DNA from 4 places in the Shewanella sp. ECSMB14101 genome. Region 1 is predicted to be linked to each of the others. Evidence: predicted binding sites of a transcription regulator. Region 1 holds the regulator's gene; each other region holds the start of a gene.

The links. The regulator sigma-54, encoded in region 1, starts transcription at its own class of promoters, with help from an activator protein. The targets are predictions, from matches to a motif close to GTTGGCACGNNNNTNGNNT.
Region 2: a site for sigma-54 is predicted at 1,745-1,763, ahead of NY07_RS03855 (YccF domain-containing protein). Genes of this name have one in related genera too.
Region 3: a site for sigma-54 is predicted at 1,553-1,571, ahead of NY07_RS06170 (flagellar assembly protein FlgT). Genes of this name have one in related genera too.
Region 4: a site for sigma-54 is predicted at 1,848-1,866, ahead of flgB (flagellar basal body rod protein FlgB). Genes of this name have one in related genera too.

Annotation. Positions count from the first base shown of each region.
Region 1 is NZ_JSFF01000013.1:24,402-27,641, forward strand. Features, by position in the region: gene lptB (LPS export ABC transporter ATP-binding protein) at 1-437, shown strand, start outside; gene NY07_RS11115 (RNA polymerase factor sigma-54) at 570-2,057, shown strand; gene hpf (ribosome hibernation promoting factor) at 2,088-2,375, shown strand; gene ptsN (PTS IIA-like nitrogen regulatory protein PtsN) at 2,378-2,821, shown strand; gene rapZ (RNase adapter RapZ) at 2,818-3,240, shown strand, end outside.
Region 2 is NZ_JSFF01000003.1:44,536-47,775, reverse strand. Features, by position in the region: gene NY07_RS03860 (1-aminocyclopropane-1-carboxylate deaminase) at 682-1,602, opposite strand; gene NY07_RS03855 (YccF domain-containing protein) at 1,838-2,245, shown strand; gene NY07_RS03850 (substrate-binding periplasmic protein) at 2,260-2,973, opposite strand; gene NY07_RS03845 (PGPGW domain-containing protein) at 3,200-3,240, shown strand, end outside.
Region 3 is NZ_JSFF01000005.1:15,316-18,555, forward strand. Features, by position in the region: gene NY07_RS06155 (flagella synthesis protein FlgN) at 1-115, shown strand, start outside; gene NY07_RS06160 (LPP20 family lipoprotein) at 243-689, opposite strand; gene NY07_RS06165 (FlgO family outer membrane protein) at 686-1,309, opposite strand; gene NY07_RS06170 (flagellar assembly protein FlgT) at 1,670-2,818, shown strand; tRNA gene NY07_RS06175 (tRNA-Arg) at 2,896-2,971, shown strand; gene NY07_RS06180 (hypothetical protein) at 3,135-3,240, opposite strand, start outside.
Region 4 is NZ_JSFF01000005.1:9,773-13,012, forward strand. Features, by position in the region: gene flgE (flagellar hook protein FlgE) at 1-139, opposite strand, end outside; gene flgD (flagellar hook assembly protein FlgD) at 202-852, opposite strand; gene flgC (flagellar basal body rod protein FlgC) at 995-1,414, opposite strand; gene flgB (flagellar basal body rod protein FlgB) at 1,417-1,815, opposite strand; gene NY07_RS06135 (CheR family methyltransferase) at 1,969-2,808, opposite strand; gene NY07_RS06140 (chemotaxis protein CheV) at 2,946-3,240, opposite strand, start outside.

The DNA.
Region 1 (3,240 bases):
ACAACATCATGGCCGTGCTGCAGACTCGCAGCGATCTGGATAACGATGGCCGCGAAGAGGAGTTGGAACATCTTCTGGAAGAGTTTCATATTACCCATATCCGTGACAGCCACGGTATGGCCTTGTCGGGCGGTGAACGTCGCCGGGTAGAGATCGCCAGGGCCCTGGCCGCGAACCCGAAATTTATTCTGCTCGATGAACCCTTCGCCGGTGTCGACCCTATCTCGGTCATCGACATCAAGAAGATCATCGAGCAACTCAAAAACCGTGGCCTAGGTGTGTTGATCACCGACCATAATGTGCGCGAAACATTAGACGTCTGTGAGAAAGCCTATATCGTCAGCCACGGTAATCTGATCGCCGAAGGAACACCCGCCGAAATCTTAGACAATCAGCAAGTACGAGCAGTGTACTTAGGTGAACAATTCAAGCTATAGTTAATCTTATAACCGGGCCATAAACTGAAACTAATATCAGATTGTGGCCATAAGGACTATCCTTTATATTTGTCCGGCCAATTAGCCAGAGCTTTCTCATTTTATAATTAGAAACAAGGGAATAGCAGTACGATGAAAGCGTCACTTCAGCTCAAAATGGGTCAGCATCTCACCATGACGCCCCAGCTACAACAGGCCATACGTCTGTTGCAGTTGTCGTCACTAGAGTTGCAGCAGGAGATCCAACAAGCATTAGAATCCAATCCGCTACTGGAGTTGGATGAAGAGCAAGAAGGCGCCAGTGCCGAACTACAAGATGATACCGCCGTCGACAATTTCGACAGCAAGTATGATGACAAGATAGAGCTGGATTCGAGTCAGGATAACTCAGGCGTCGAGACCTCAGACGCCCTGACTCAAGACTCTATGCCTGACGAGCTGCCGGTCGACACCACCTGGGACGAGGTCTATACCGCCTCCCCTAACTCCAGCTCAGGCGCCATGCGCGACGACGACATGCCTTTTCAGGGCGAGACCAGTGAAGGCCTATACGAGCACCTCGAATGGCAGAAGAATCTCACCCCTTTTTCCGATAACGATCTGGCCATCGCCACCGCCATCATAGATGCCATTGACGAACGCGGTTACCTGACCCAAACCTGCGAGGATATTCTCGAAGCGATGGGCGATCCCGAAATAGAACTCGATGAGGTCGAGGCAGTACTCAAGCGAGTACAGCACTTCGACCCCATTGGCGTGGCGGCTCGAGATCTCAGCGAGTGTCTGACGATTCAGCTGGCCCAATACAGCGACGATACCCCACATATCGCCAATGCACGCATGTTGATCAAGGAGCACTTGGATCTCATCGCTGGACGCGACTTCCGCCTCTTGATGCGCAAAACCAAGCTTAAAGAAGATGAGCTAAGAGATGCTATCGCCCTCATTCAAACTTTAAACCCCCGTCCAGGCCTAGCCATTACCGCCAGCCGCGACGAGTATGTGATCCCTGATGTGACCGTCACCAAGAAGAAGGGACGCTGGGTGGTCGAGCTTAATCCCGATAGCATGCCCAAGATCAACGTCAACCAGCAGTATGCGGCCATGGCGCGCAGTACTAAGAGCCAGGCTGACGGTCAGTTTATTCGTGGTCACCTGCAAGAGGCGAAGTGGTTCCTCAAGAGTCTTGAGAGCCGTAACGAGACACTGCTAAAGGTCACCAACTGCATCGTCGACTTCCAACAAGGTTTCTTCGAATTTGGCGAAGAGGCGATGAAGCCCATGGTGCTTAACGACATCGCCGAGGCAGTGGAGATGCACGAATCGACCATCTCCCGTGTAACCACACAGAAATATATGCATACCCCGAGAGGGATCTTCGAACTCAAATACTTTTTCTCTAGCCATGTCGGCACTGACGATGGTGGAGAGTGCTCTTCAACAGCAATACGGGCTTTTATTAAGAAGCTAGTTGCTGCGGAAAACCAGAAAAAGCCATTAAGCGACAGCAAGATGGCTCAACTCTTAGCTGAACAAGGCATTAAAGTGGCACGTCGCACTATTGCTAAGTACCGAGAGGCAATGCTTATACCGCCCTCGAATCAGCGTAAGAGCTTATAACACGTAACTGGAAACTGGAGGACTATCTTTATGCAAATAAACCTGACTGGGCACCATATCGAGATCACCCAATCTCTAAGAAACTATGTTGAAGAGAAATTCACAAAGCTTGAACGTCATTTCGATCAGATCAATAATGTGCACGTTGTATTAAATGTCGAAAAGTTGCAGCAAAAGGTTGAGGCCAAGTTACACCTCCGTGGCGGAGAAGTGTTCGCAACATCCGAACATGCGGACATGTATGCCGCGATAGACTCCCTGATTGACAAGCTCGATCGTCAGGTCATTAAACACAAAGAGAAGCTTACTAAACATTAACGATGGAACTGAGTACCATCCTGCGGCCGGAGTGCACAACCTGCGCCACTCCGGGCAGTAAGAAAAAGGTACTGGAGCTTATCAGCGACTTAGCCGCTGTCCAGTACCCCACCCTCTCCTCTCAAGAGATTTTTGAAAGCCTTCTGGCTCGAGAGAAAATGGGCAGCACAGGTATAGGCAATGGTATCGCGATTCCTCACGGACGGCTGACGAACATAGAGCAACCTGTGGCCGTACTGGTGAAGTGTGCTGAACCAATCGCATTCGATGCCATTGATAATAAGCCCGTCGATATCCTTTTTGCATTATTGGTGCCCGCAGATCAATGCGAGCAGCATCTCAGTACTCTGGCCGCCATGGCAGAGAAACTCAATGACAAGGCGATCATGAAACAGCTAAGAAAAACCAAGGATGAGTCAGAACTCTATCAGGTGATCACCCAATGAAATTGGTTTTGGTATCCGGACGCTCAGGGTCGGGAAAATCTGTCGCACTTAGGGTCTTAGAAGATCTCGGCTACTACTGTGTCGATAATCTGCCCCTACAAATGATGGAATCCCTGCTGGAGCAGCTCAAGGGACGCAGCGAACTGGTGGCCATTAGCGTCGATGTGCGCAATATGCCCAGCGAAGAGATCCAGTTGGAAAAGCAGCTGGCCAAGCTCCCGAAAGATACCGAGATCTTAAGTTTCTTCCTTAACTCCAGCGACAATGTGCTGCTCAAGCGCTATAGCGAGACCCGCAGATTACATCCGCTGTCACGCTCAAAAGTCTCTCTCAAGGAGGCGATTCAGCTCGAAGGCAAACTGCTCGATCCCATCGCCAAGCTAGTTGATCACTATATCGACACCTCTAACCTCAACATC
Region 2 (3,240 bases), on a different contig from region 1:
CTGATTAAAGATTGACAAGTGAGCCAGCTACTCTATAATGGCTCGTTCTGTAGCTCCCAGCTCTGCCTTATTGCATCGTTAGACCTCAAGTCATCGCATCCAACAAATTGCAGTCATCTCGTCACACTATTGTCATTTATTGATGATTTACTGTGGCTAGTCTAGTGGTAACTCATTGATCCCGCCGATTTAATCTCGGCGTAGTTGAAGTCAATCACTTGATTATTTGAATTAAGCTGGGTAGTCTCAGAAAGGATCACATTCATCTTTCGCAACAGCTAAGGATATATTATTTGTTAAATTTCAACTGCAAACACGCAGTCTTAGATAAAAGGAGTATGGCCTATGTCGTACAAAGTTAACGGTCATGAGATCACAGTAAACTTTCCAGTGGACTCAATCTCAGTCAATAAATCTTCTATTGCTTTCACCGATAGCGTAGGAAAAAACAGACAAACTTTTGCAAAGCGAACCGACGCACTGCAATTTATGAAATGGTTGCTCTCAAGCAACAAATAACCTCACCGCTATTCGATACACCTCCTCTCACCCGTATCGAAGGTTGCCCAGGCAACAAGTAGGATTGACTTCATTCGTCAACGACTCAGCAGATAACATTTGGTTCAGGTTGTACCCCTTTCACAGGTACTGACCTGGCCAAATGGTTTTTAATCACCCCAGCTACAACTCACCATACTTGCGCTTGTATCGCGGCAACATAGATTGATTCCCCAAAAGCCCACCTTGATGCAGATAAAGCACAGGCTCATCTAACCCTTGCTGCAACTGCTGCTTAAGGCAGATCCAACCCAGGGGATCATACAAGAGCTCAAATTCGATACCTGTAGCACTCACCTCATGCCACATCTGATAAAAGGCCAAGTAGAGTTTGCCAAAATGATAACGCTTATCCATGGCAATAATTTGAGGATGCTGCGATTCATCTGGTGCTAACTGGGTAAATTGCTGACGAAGATAGGCATCGCCTCCCACTACGGCACAGGTTTTCACCCGAACGCTAGCATCATGGGCAAGAAAATATTTCTGTAAATAGAGCGCCGTGGTGCCTGTACCAGAGGGAAGAAATACCAAGAGACCACTTAAGTCCTGTTCGCGCTTCCACGCCAGGATCTCTTGGCCAAGCTGGGCAACACCCGGTTCGGCAAAGCTGCAACGTCCCCCTTCAGGCACAAACAACTGCTCCTCACTGCCGGTCAGGATCTGCTCACGAATGTAAGTGTCGGTATCTCGCCCTTGCCTGTCTTCAGCCTGGCTAAGGTCGATGATCTGCGCGCCATTGTTGAGCGCCGCTTGGTAGTTACCACTCGGATGCTGAGACAGATAAGTGGGCAGATGATCGACATAAAAATCCAATTGCCAGCCCTTTATTTTGGCGAGCGCCGATAAGGAATAGAGAGAGTTCGCCTGGGGTGACCCATAACCAATGAGACACTTTACGGCAGGGAAATCATGGTTAAGAAAATAGGCAAACTTACGGGCCTTATTGCCGGAAAACTCGGGATGCAGCAAGTCGTCACGTTTGACATACACCTTATGCTGCCAGATGTTGATAGCCTCTACCGGGGTCTGGGTTAATTTCATTACGTTAAGCATTTCTGGTAAACCTGGCGCTGAGTGTACACCCATTAACCGTGAATGCGTAATTTGACCGTTTATTGGCATAATATGTCAACCAGCCAAGAACAAACCACACCTAATAGCTAATAAAAACAACATTTTAAAAAATGGCATGAATTTCGCTTTGTATTGTTCAACTCATCTATAAGGGCTTGTTTGCCCGAGAAATATAATTAGCGACAGAGATAAGGAGTACTCAATGGCACTACTGCGCTTAATCTTTAATATTGCATGGTTTCTTTTAGGAGGCTTCGTGATGGGGCTAGCCTGGTGGTTAGCGGGATTACTTTGCTTTATCAGCATCATAGGTATCCCTTTTGGCCGTGCCTGCTTTGTGATTGGTGAGATGGCCTTCTGGCCTTTTGGGCAACAAAATGTCAACCGCCGTGCGCTGCAAGGCGTTGACGACTTAGGTACAGGCCCGCTAGGCATGATAGGTAATATCGTCTGGTTCCTACTGTTTGGGATCTGGTTGGCCATCGGACATATCGCCCATGCACTGGCTTGTTTTATCACCATCATAGGGATCCCATTCGGTATTCAACACCTGAAATTGGCCTTGCTAAGCCTGACCCCCATAGGCCAAACCATCACGGCCAAGGCCTAAGCGCTTAGGCCTACCTAGTCACTCTTAACTGTGTTCTCTAGGTAGGCCGCCAATAACTGCTCCACTTCGATACGCGCCAGTCCCTCATTATAAAGCGCCCGCCAACGACGCCCTTCAGGTGTATTACGAAAAGCAATATAGAGCGCCTTTGACTCCAGCAGTTGCTTATTAAATTGTAATCTGGTTTTGAGCTCAGAGAGATGAGGTTGCTGGATAAGATACTGATAGACATAACGATCCATTACCGCGCCTTGCACCCGCCCCGTGGCTACCTTGCGGATATTGTGCTCATCAGAGCTCACTAGCTCAACGGGTTGGATCCCAATGGCTATCATCTCATCTAAGGCTTGAGTATTCACATAGTCTCTCACCACACCTAAAGTGTAAGCATTTAAATCCTGCAGACGTGACCAGGTAATGGGATGATGGCTCTGCTCTAAGATCCCAAGCGGGCTCTCCCCCATGGCTTCTGAAAAGATAAACTTATCGGTAGGATGATAATATTCGGGGAAATAACCCTGATAGCCTGAGTCATCGCGGGAAACCACCCTCACTGTGCGGCTCCAGGGAAAATAATCCACAACCAGATCGTGGCCCATGGCTGCCAGTGCCGCGCGGGCAATGACCACACATGCCCCTCCCTCTGGCAATGTGGGACCAGAATAAGGTGGCCAGTTAAGGGATGACAGTTTTAGGGTATCGGCTCGCACGCTGCTAATACTCAGCATTAAGCAAACCAGCAGCCCGCCCAAAAGTAAGCAGGCCTTGAGTCTTAGGATCTCATGTGAAAGCAGAATTTTCTTATCACTCCCTATCACTACGCGTTTCCCCGATTGCCCGCCTGATAACTTTCCTTAACCGTTTAAAATCCTTTTGTTACATATTTTCACTGGCATAGATGCGCAACATCATTCAAAACAAGTATAGAAGAGAGGCCACACTCATGAGGTGCTTATGCTAAGAAAAACCTTAATTACTGTTTTCGGCGGAGGGTT
Region 3 (3,240 bases), on a different contig from region 1:
TGTCAACCGATTCTCACAGGCCCTACAGGCAAGTCGCAACGCCAACAGCCTGACCTATGATGGTAAGGGAAAGACCTCGACCATCTCGACGCTTGGCAATAACCTGAAAGCCTAGTTATTGCTCTGAAGCCAGGTTTCCAAAAAGTCACGGCTCATAGTAAATCTGAAGACATAAAAAAGCCTCTTTAAAGAGGCTTTTTTATTTGGCTGATGTAGTTGACTAATTCAGTTCCCTATCGCACTTAAAAATAGGTCACTTCCTTCACTGTTTGCGGCCGATTCTGCTGTTGGTATAAGGCCCAAACCTGCTGAAAATCAAGCTCAAGCTCAGTGACATAATGATCGCCGGCCGGATAACTCTTCACTACCTTCGCGCCGCGAATGACGCCGCTCACCGAGGCCTGAATATTGTCATCGGATAACATCCAATCTTTTACATTGCTCGAGGCTGACAACTGCTGGCCATACACCTGCTCGGCCAGCTCTCGGTAGGCAGCTATCTTAGACGCCTGCATTGCCATCAATACCCGTTGAGAGGCCTCTTTTGCTGGCTGGGTCGCCAGCGGCGCATAACCAATAGCGGTTAATTTAGGAAAACTCTCCGGCGCCTGGGTTTCCCATTGGATATATCTATCTTGAGAGGCACATCCACCTAGCATAAGCAGCAATGCCACTATCATGATTCTCATTGGTTAACCCCCTTAATCTGCACATCAGCCTGCCCTTCGGCGCTGTAACGAAAAAGCACACCACCTTGGGAAGTCACCTTTTCTGACAGGCTAAGATAATCTGCCAGCTCTGACTGACCCACACTCGCCCCTGCCACAGAAACAACGCGATTATTGGTCACATTCACTATGCGACTATTAATCACCACCCCATTGGGGTTAAGGCTCATGGTCGAGGCCAATACATGCTCTACGGGCAGATCCGTCGGCAGCTGACGCCAATCACGGGTCAAGATAAGCTCTCCCTGCTCAGTCACCCGCAGGTTCTCACCTACGTTAATATCCACCAGATTAAACTGATGGTCGTGCATGGCCGCAATCAATCCCTGCTGTATCTGTAACCCCAGTGCATTGGTTGTCTTGAGGTTGTCCAATAATACAGGTGTCGCAACCAACAGGGGCTGCTTAGGCGTCAGCTGATCGTTTTGACGCACTAGCTCATTAGCCAGCTGCTGGGTCAAATGAATCACTGCCGAACTGGCAGGCAAACTATTGCCGCTCTGCAAAGTCGGCGTATCACTCTCATTTGCCGCACAGGCTGCTACCAGCATGAGGGAAGATATTATCAAAGCGTTTCGCATCTTGATGTCCCATGGTTTCTCGATATTGGCGTGAACCAATATACCAACTTGGCGGCGTCATATATTCGGCCAGCCAAACCTATTGGCAATTATGCAGCAATATATATGCCATAACCTATGGATGTTCTCCTTACGCGCAAAGACTTGCTCGACTTTGGCTCATTACAGGATTAACCCATAATGAAGTAGTCATAAGCCTAGGTACTATCGAATGCCATAGCCTCTCCGACAGAGAGGTTAAACTCAGGCACGGATATTGCTTTGAGCTTATTCAATCAATCAGGAACATGAAAAAGGGTGCGAAACTGTCAGCATTTTGGCACCCCGTACTGGATTAATCTGCTCAATTGAGACGATACAATGAAACGACTCCACTTAATATTGCTGTTACTTGCCAGCTTTCACACTCATGTGATGGCGCAATGGCTAGAGGCTGAGGGCGAAGCCAAAATCATCAACGGCAATATTACCAAGGCCCGCGAAGATGCCATTGCACAGGCTCTAAGCTATGTCACATTACGCTCTGGCGGCCAGTTTACCAGCGTGCAGCGCACCCAAAATGGTCAACTCACTCAAGCCGAGCTTTCCCTGAGCCAACAGGGTCAGGTCGAACTGATCAGCGAGCAGATCCAAGGCGACAAACTGACCCTGAAGCTGCGCGTCGACGTGATGCAAAACAATGACCTCCCCAGCTGTCAACCACAGCTTAAAGCCGCCATTTTAGTGCCTCAGGCACAAATCGCCGATCGAACCCAATTAAGGTATGGCAATTTGGGAAACTTTGAAAAGGCGCTGTCTGAAAAACTTGGCACCATTATAGATCGTCAAGGTAAAGCAAGCTTTGCCCATGTTCATGCCAATGAGCGACTCGATATTGAGCAGTCTTTGATCGACATTCGTGGCTACCGACTCCCCAGCTGGCTCAGCGAGATCACCGACAGCCAATATATATTGCTACCCGAAATTCTTGATATATCAACAGAGCCTGAAGAAAGCGGTCTTTTTGGAATGTGGAACAACTACCCTCAGCGTCAATTTCAGCTAAGGCTATCTCTTTACCATGGTATCAGCGGCGAACAAATCTGGAGTGAGTACTATGACGCTCCAGCGCCATGGGAATTTGAGCGCCAGGCCACAGTACCGGCCCAAAGCAATCGTTTCTGGGCCTCTAGCTATGGCAAGAATATCGAAACCCTATTGAGCCAAGCCGGTGAGGATATCGACAAGGTGCTCAACTGCCGTCCCTTATTGGGTCAAGTGGTCTCACGCGTCGATAACCGGGTGATCATCAATCTGGGCCGTAACCATGGCGTTAAAGTCGGTGATCAGTTCCAATTGGTACTTCAGCAAAATCTACCAGACCGCCTGGATAATATGCGCGCCGTTGCCAGCGAATCTCGCGCAAAAATAACCATAGAACAGGTCACCCAAGAAAGCGCTACCGCATTGTTGCAAGGTGCCAATGGGGCCATCAACATACAAATTAACGACATCGCGATTAAAATCTAGCTTGGTTTAGCGCACTAATTAAGCAACTAAATCTAAAGCCTTTTCATCGTGATGAAAAACAGTATAATCACTTGCGTCTCCCTATAGCTCAACAGGATAGAGCAGTCGCCTCCTAAGCGATCGATCGGGGTTCGAGTCCCTGTGGGGAGACCATTAGGTGTGATTTATCATTTTATAACAATAGCTTACACGAACATTGATCATCAAAAACCACCTATAAACCACCCGTGAAACATAAGTTTTATTCGTGTGAAAAGTAAGCCCAGTCTTAGCTCTGGGCTTTTTTGTGTCTGATTGCGGATAAGTTAGTAAATAGCTATTGGGTGAACGGGTTCCTGATATTGACTGCAAAATCTGGCTTTAACCCAATGTCTGACTTATGGGCTTTAACCTTGCTCTGCATTTCGCGCAAAACCTCTTTG
Region 4 (3,240 bases), on a different contig from region 1:
TTGAGCTGGCATAGACGTCGGCAAACTCTGCGCGCGACTCTTTAAAACCTGTGGTGTTGACGTTGGCTATGTTATTCGCCGTGGTATTGAGATCTTTTTGCGCCGCCGCGATACCACTCAATGCAATGTTAAATGACATAAATCACCTCACTAAAAATTTGTAATCTGTTCTGGACCGAATGCCCTAACGCTCTGCTTTGTCTAGGTTTCAGACACGGCCAGAACATCACCGAGTTTGATACCGCCTATGCCTCTGAGATTCAGAATCGCCCCGGTACTTGCCGTTCCTAGGGAAACACTCGTCACGTGAGCGTAAGTCGATACGGCTAAATCTTCACTCTTACCATCTACCTTGCCCGATGCCTTGATGGCGTAATTGCCGCTAGCAACAGGTTCGCCATTCTTATCAAGACCATCCCAGGCCACATCGATATTGCCGCCATCACTTCCATCGACGGTAAAGGTCTTAATCAGTTGCCCCTTTTCATCTTCGATGCGTACCGTGATTGACTCGATCGGCTCTGGGGTACTGATCACCCCTTTCAATACCGGGTCTTCGGCTGAGATATGCCCGGTATCAGAGGGGATCAACACCTTCTGCCCGACCAACCCAGATGCCTGCAGTGCCTGACTCGAGGTCATCACAGTATTGAGGTTAACAATCTCTTCATTAAGCTTGCTGATGCCATCTACGGTCGAGAACGAGGCCATCTGCGCGATCATCTGGTCGTTATCCACCGGCTTGAAAGGATCTTGCATCGATAGCTGCTGACTGAGTAAGGAGAAGAAATCCTCTTGAGTCAGCTCCTGGCTCTTAGCTTCAGGAATTGATGACTTCTCTTGCAGACGCATACTGTCAAGAAACGGATTACCCGTGGTCTGAGTAGCCTGTTGACTACTCGACGCCTGGGGCGACACAGATTTACTGCTCTGCGTAGCTGAGCTCTGAGAAACCTGGCTATTTAATGGATTAACTAGGCTCACAACCTACCCCCTAGGATTTGCCAATGCGTAAGGTCTGTTGCAGCATAGATTTTGCCGCTTCAGCCACCTGTACGTTCATCTGATAGGAACGTGAGGCTGAGATCATGTTGGCCATCTCCTCCATCACATTGACGTTAGGCTTATAAATAAAACCGTCAGCATCGGCTAATGGATGATCGGGTGAATACTCTTTCTGTAACGGTTTATCGCTCTCCACTATGCCGGCGACTTTAACGGACTGACTGGTTTGCTGCTCATGACTTGCCTTGGCCAACTCAGCCTCAAACACAGGGTGACGAGCACGATAGGTCTTATCTATGCTACTGGAGACTGAATCGGCGTTGGCAATGTTGCTGGCAGTGGTATTTAGTCTTACCGACTGCGCTGACATGCCTGAGCCCGCCACATTGAATATATTAAAGAGGCTCATGATTAGGTTCCTTTAAGTGCTTTTTTCAAGCCGGAAAACTTACCGTCAAGAAAACCCAACGACATTTGATACTCGAGGGCATTCTGCATAAACTCAGACTGCTCCTGCTGGATATCAACGGTATTGCCGTCGCCTGTGTCGGGTTGGTTAGGCACCCGATAACTAATGTGTTGCTTTGATAAGGCCGCCAAGTCGAAATGCTTTACGTCGCTGCGACTCATCTCCAGCCCACCTTGAGCCGTGCGAGCCGCTTGAAGTGCCTTATCAAAATCCAGATCTTTAGCTTTGTAATGAGGGGTATCGGCATTTGCTATGTTAGATGAGATCACCTCGGCACGCGCCGAGCGTATACCCAGCGTATACTGATGTACCCCCAATGCCTTATCGAAACTAATCGCCATAAAATTGCCTCCTCACACGAATGCCATAAACAAAGCAATACTTGTGCCAATAAAAACCATTCAAACGAAAAGCAGAGATAAAGGCGAAGCATAAAAAATGCCAGCAGAGGCTGGCATTAGAGAGGTTTATTGCTAACTCAGGTAATTAGCGTCTTAAGTACGCTTTTGATAGTAGATCCCGGGATTACATCGCACCATATCAAATTCATCGGTCAAACCGGCAATCGACTCAGATGCCCCCAAAAACAGTATCCCTTTAGGATTAAGGGCGGCAGCAAATTGCCGCAATATCTTGGCCTTTGCCTCTGGGGCAAAATAGATAAGCACATTACGGCAAAAAATAATGTCGAACTTACCGAGCAGAGTGTAGCTTTCCAGCAGGTTGTGAGCTCTAAAATTCACCAAACGCTTAACATTAGCCTTCACCACCATAGAGCCGTTGGCTCCTGGTTCAAAAAACTGACGCTTGCGCTCATCAGATAATCCTCGTCCCAAGGCCAGGTTATCGTATTCCGCGGCTTTACAACGCTCTAGCATGGAGGGGGACAAGTCTGTCGCTAATATGGTCGCACTGCCAGGTAAGGCTCCTGGCTTACGCTGCTGATATTCCAAGATAGTCATCGCCAATGAATAAGGCTCTTGTCCAGATGAACAGGCGGCAGACCAGATCTTAAGCGGCCGCCCTAAACGGGCATATTCAGGGAGTAAACTATTGCCTAACAGCTCAAAAGGATAACGATCGCGAAACCACAAGGTTTCGTTGGTGGTCATAGCATCGATCACTTCAGCCCTAAGCTGACGCTCGGTGGGCTTCATGGAATGCTTAACCACCTCAGACAAGGAAGGAAGGTTGTACTTACCCATCAAAGGTGCGAGTCGGCTACGAACCAAATATTGCTTATTGTCACCCAACACGATGCCGCTGTGTTGCTCCAGAAACAATTTAAATTGGTTGTACTCAGCTTCGGCAAGTGATTTATTCGGCACCTTGATATCCCAATATCAAAAAATAAAACAGGCTACAACATACACTATAGCAAGCATGACAGAGCTCAGCGTTATACATTAGCTAAGTCACTGATACAAGTTTAAACTTATCAAACTTAGGCTTAGGACCGACTTAGGTCAAATTACAAACTAAGATGCTTGTTAACCGCAGCCGCTAACTCATCAGGATTAAATTTCGCAATAAAATCATTAGCGCCCACCTTCTCCACCATCGCCTGATTGAATACACCGCTGAGCGAGGTGTGCAGTACAACCTTAATATCTTTCAATTTAGGGTTATCACGAATCTCCGCCGTCAGGGTATAACCATCCATCTCTGGCATCTCAATATCTGAGATGATTAGCGGAATTTCGGTTGCGACATTGTCCATCTCCGCCGCGACACTCACCAATTTTTCTAAAGCCTCACGCCCATCT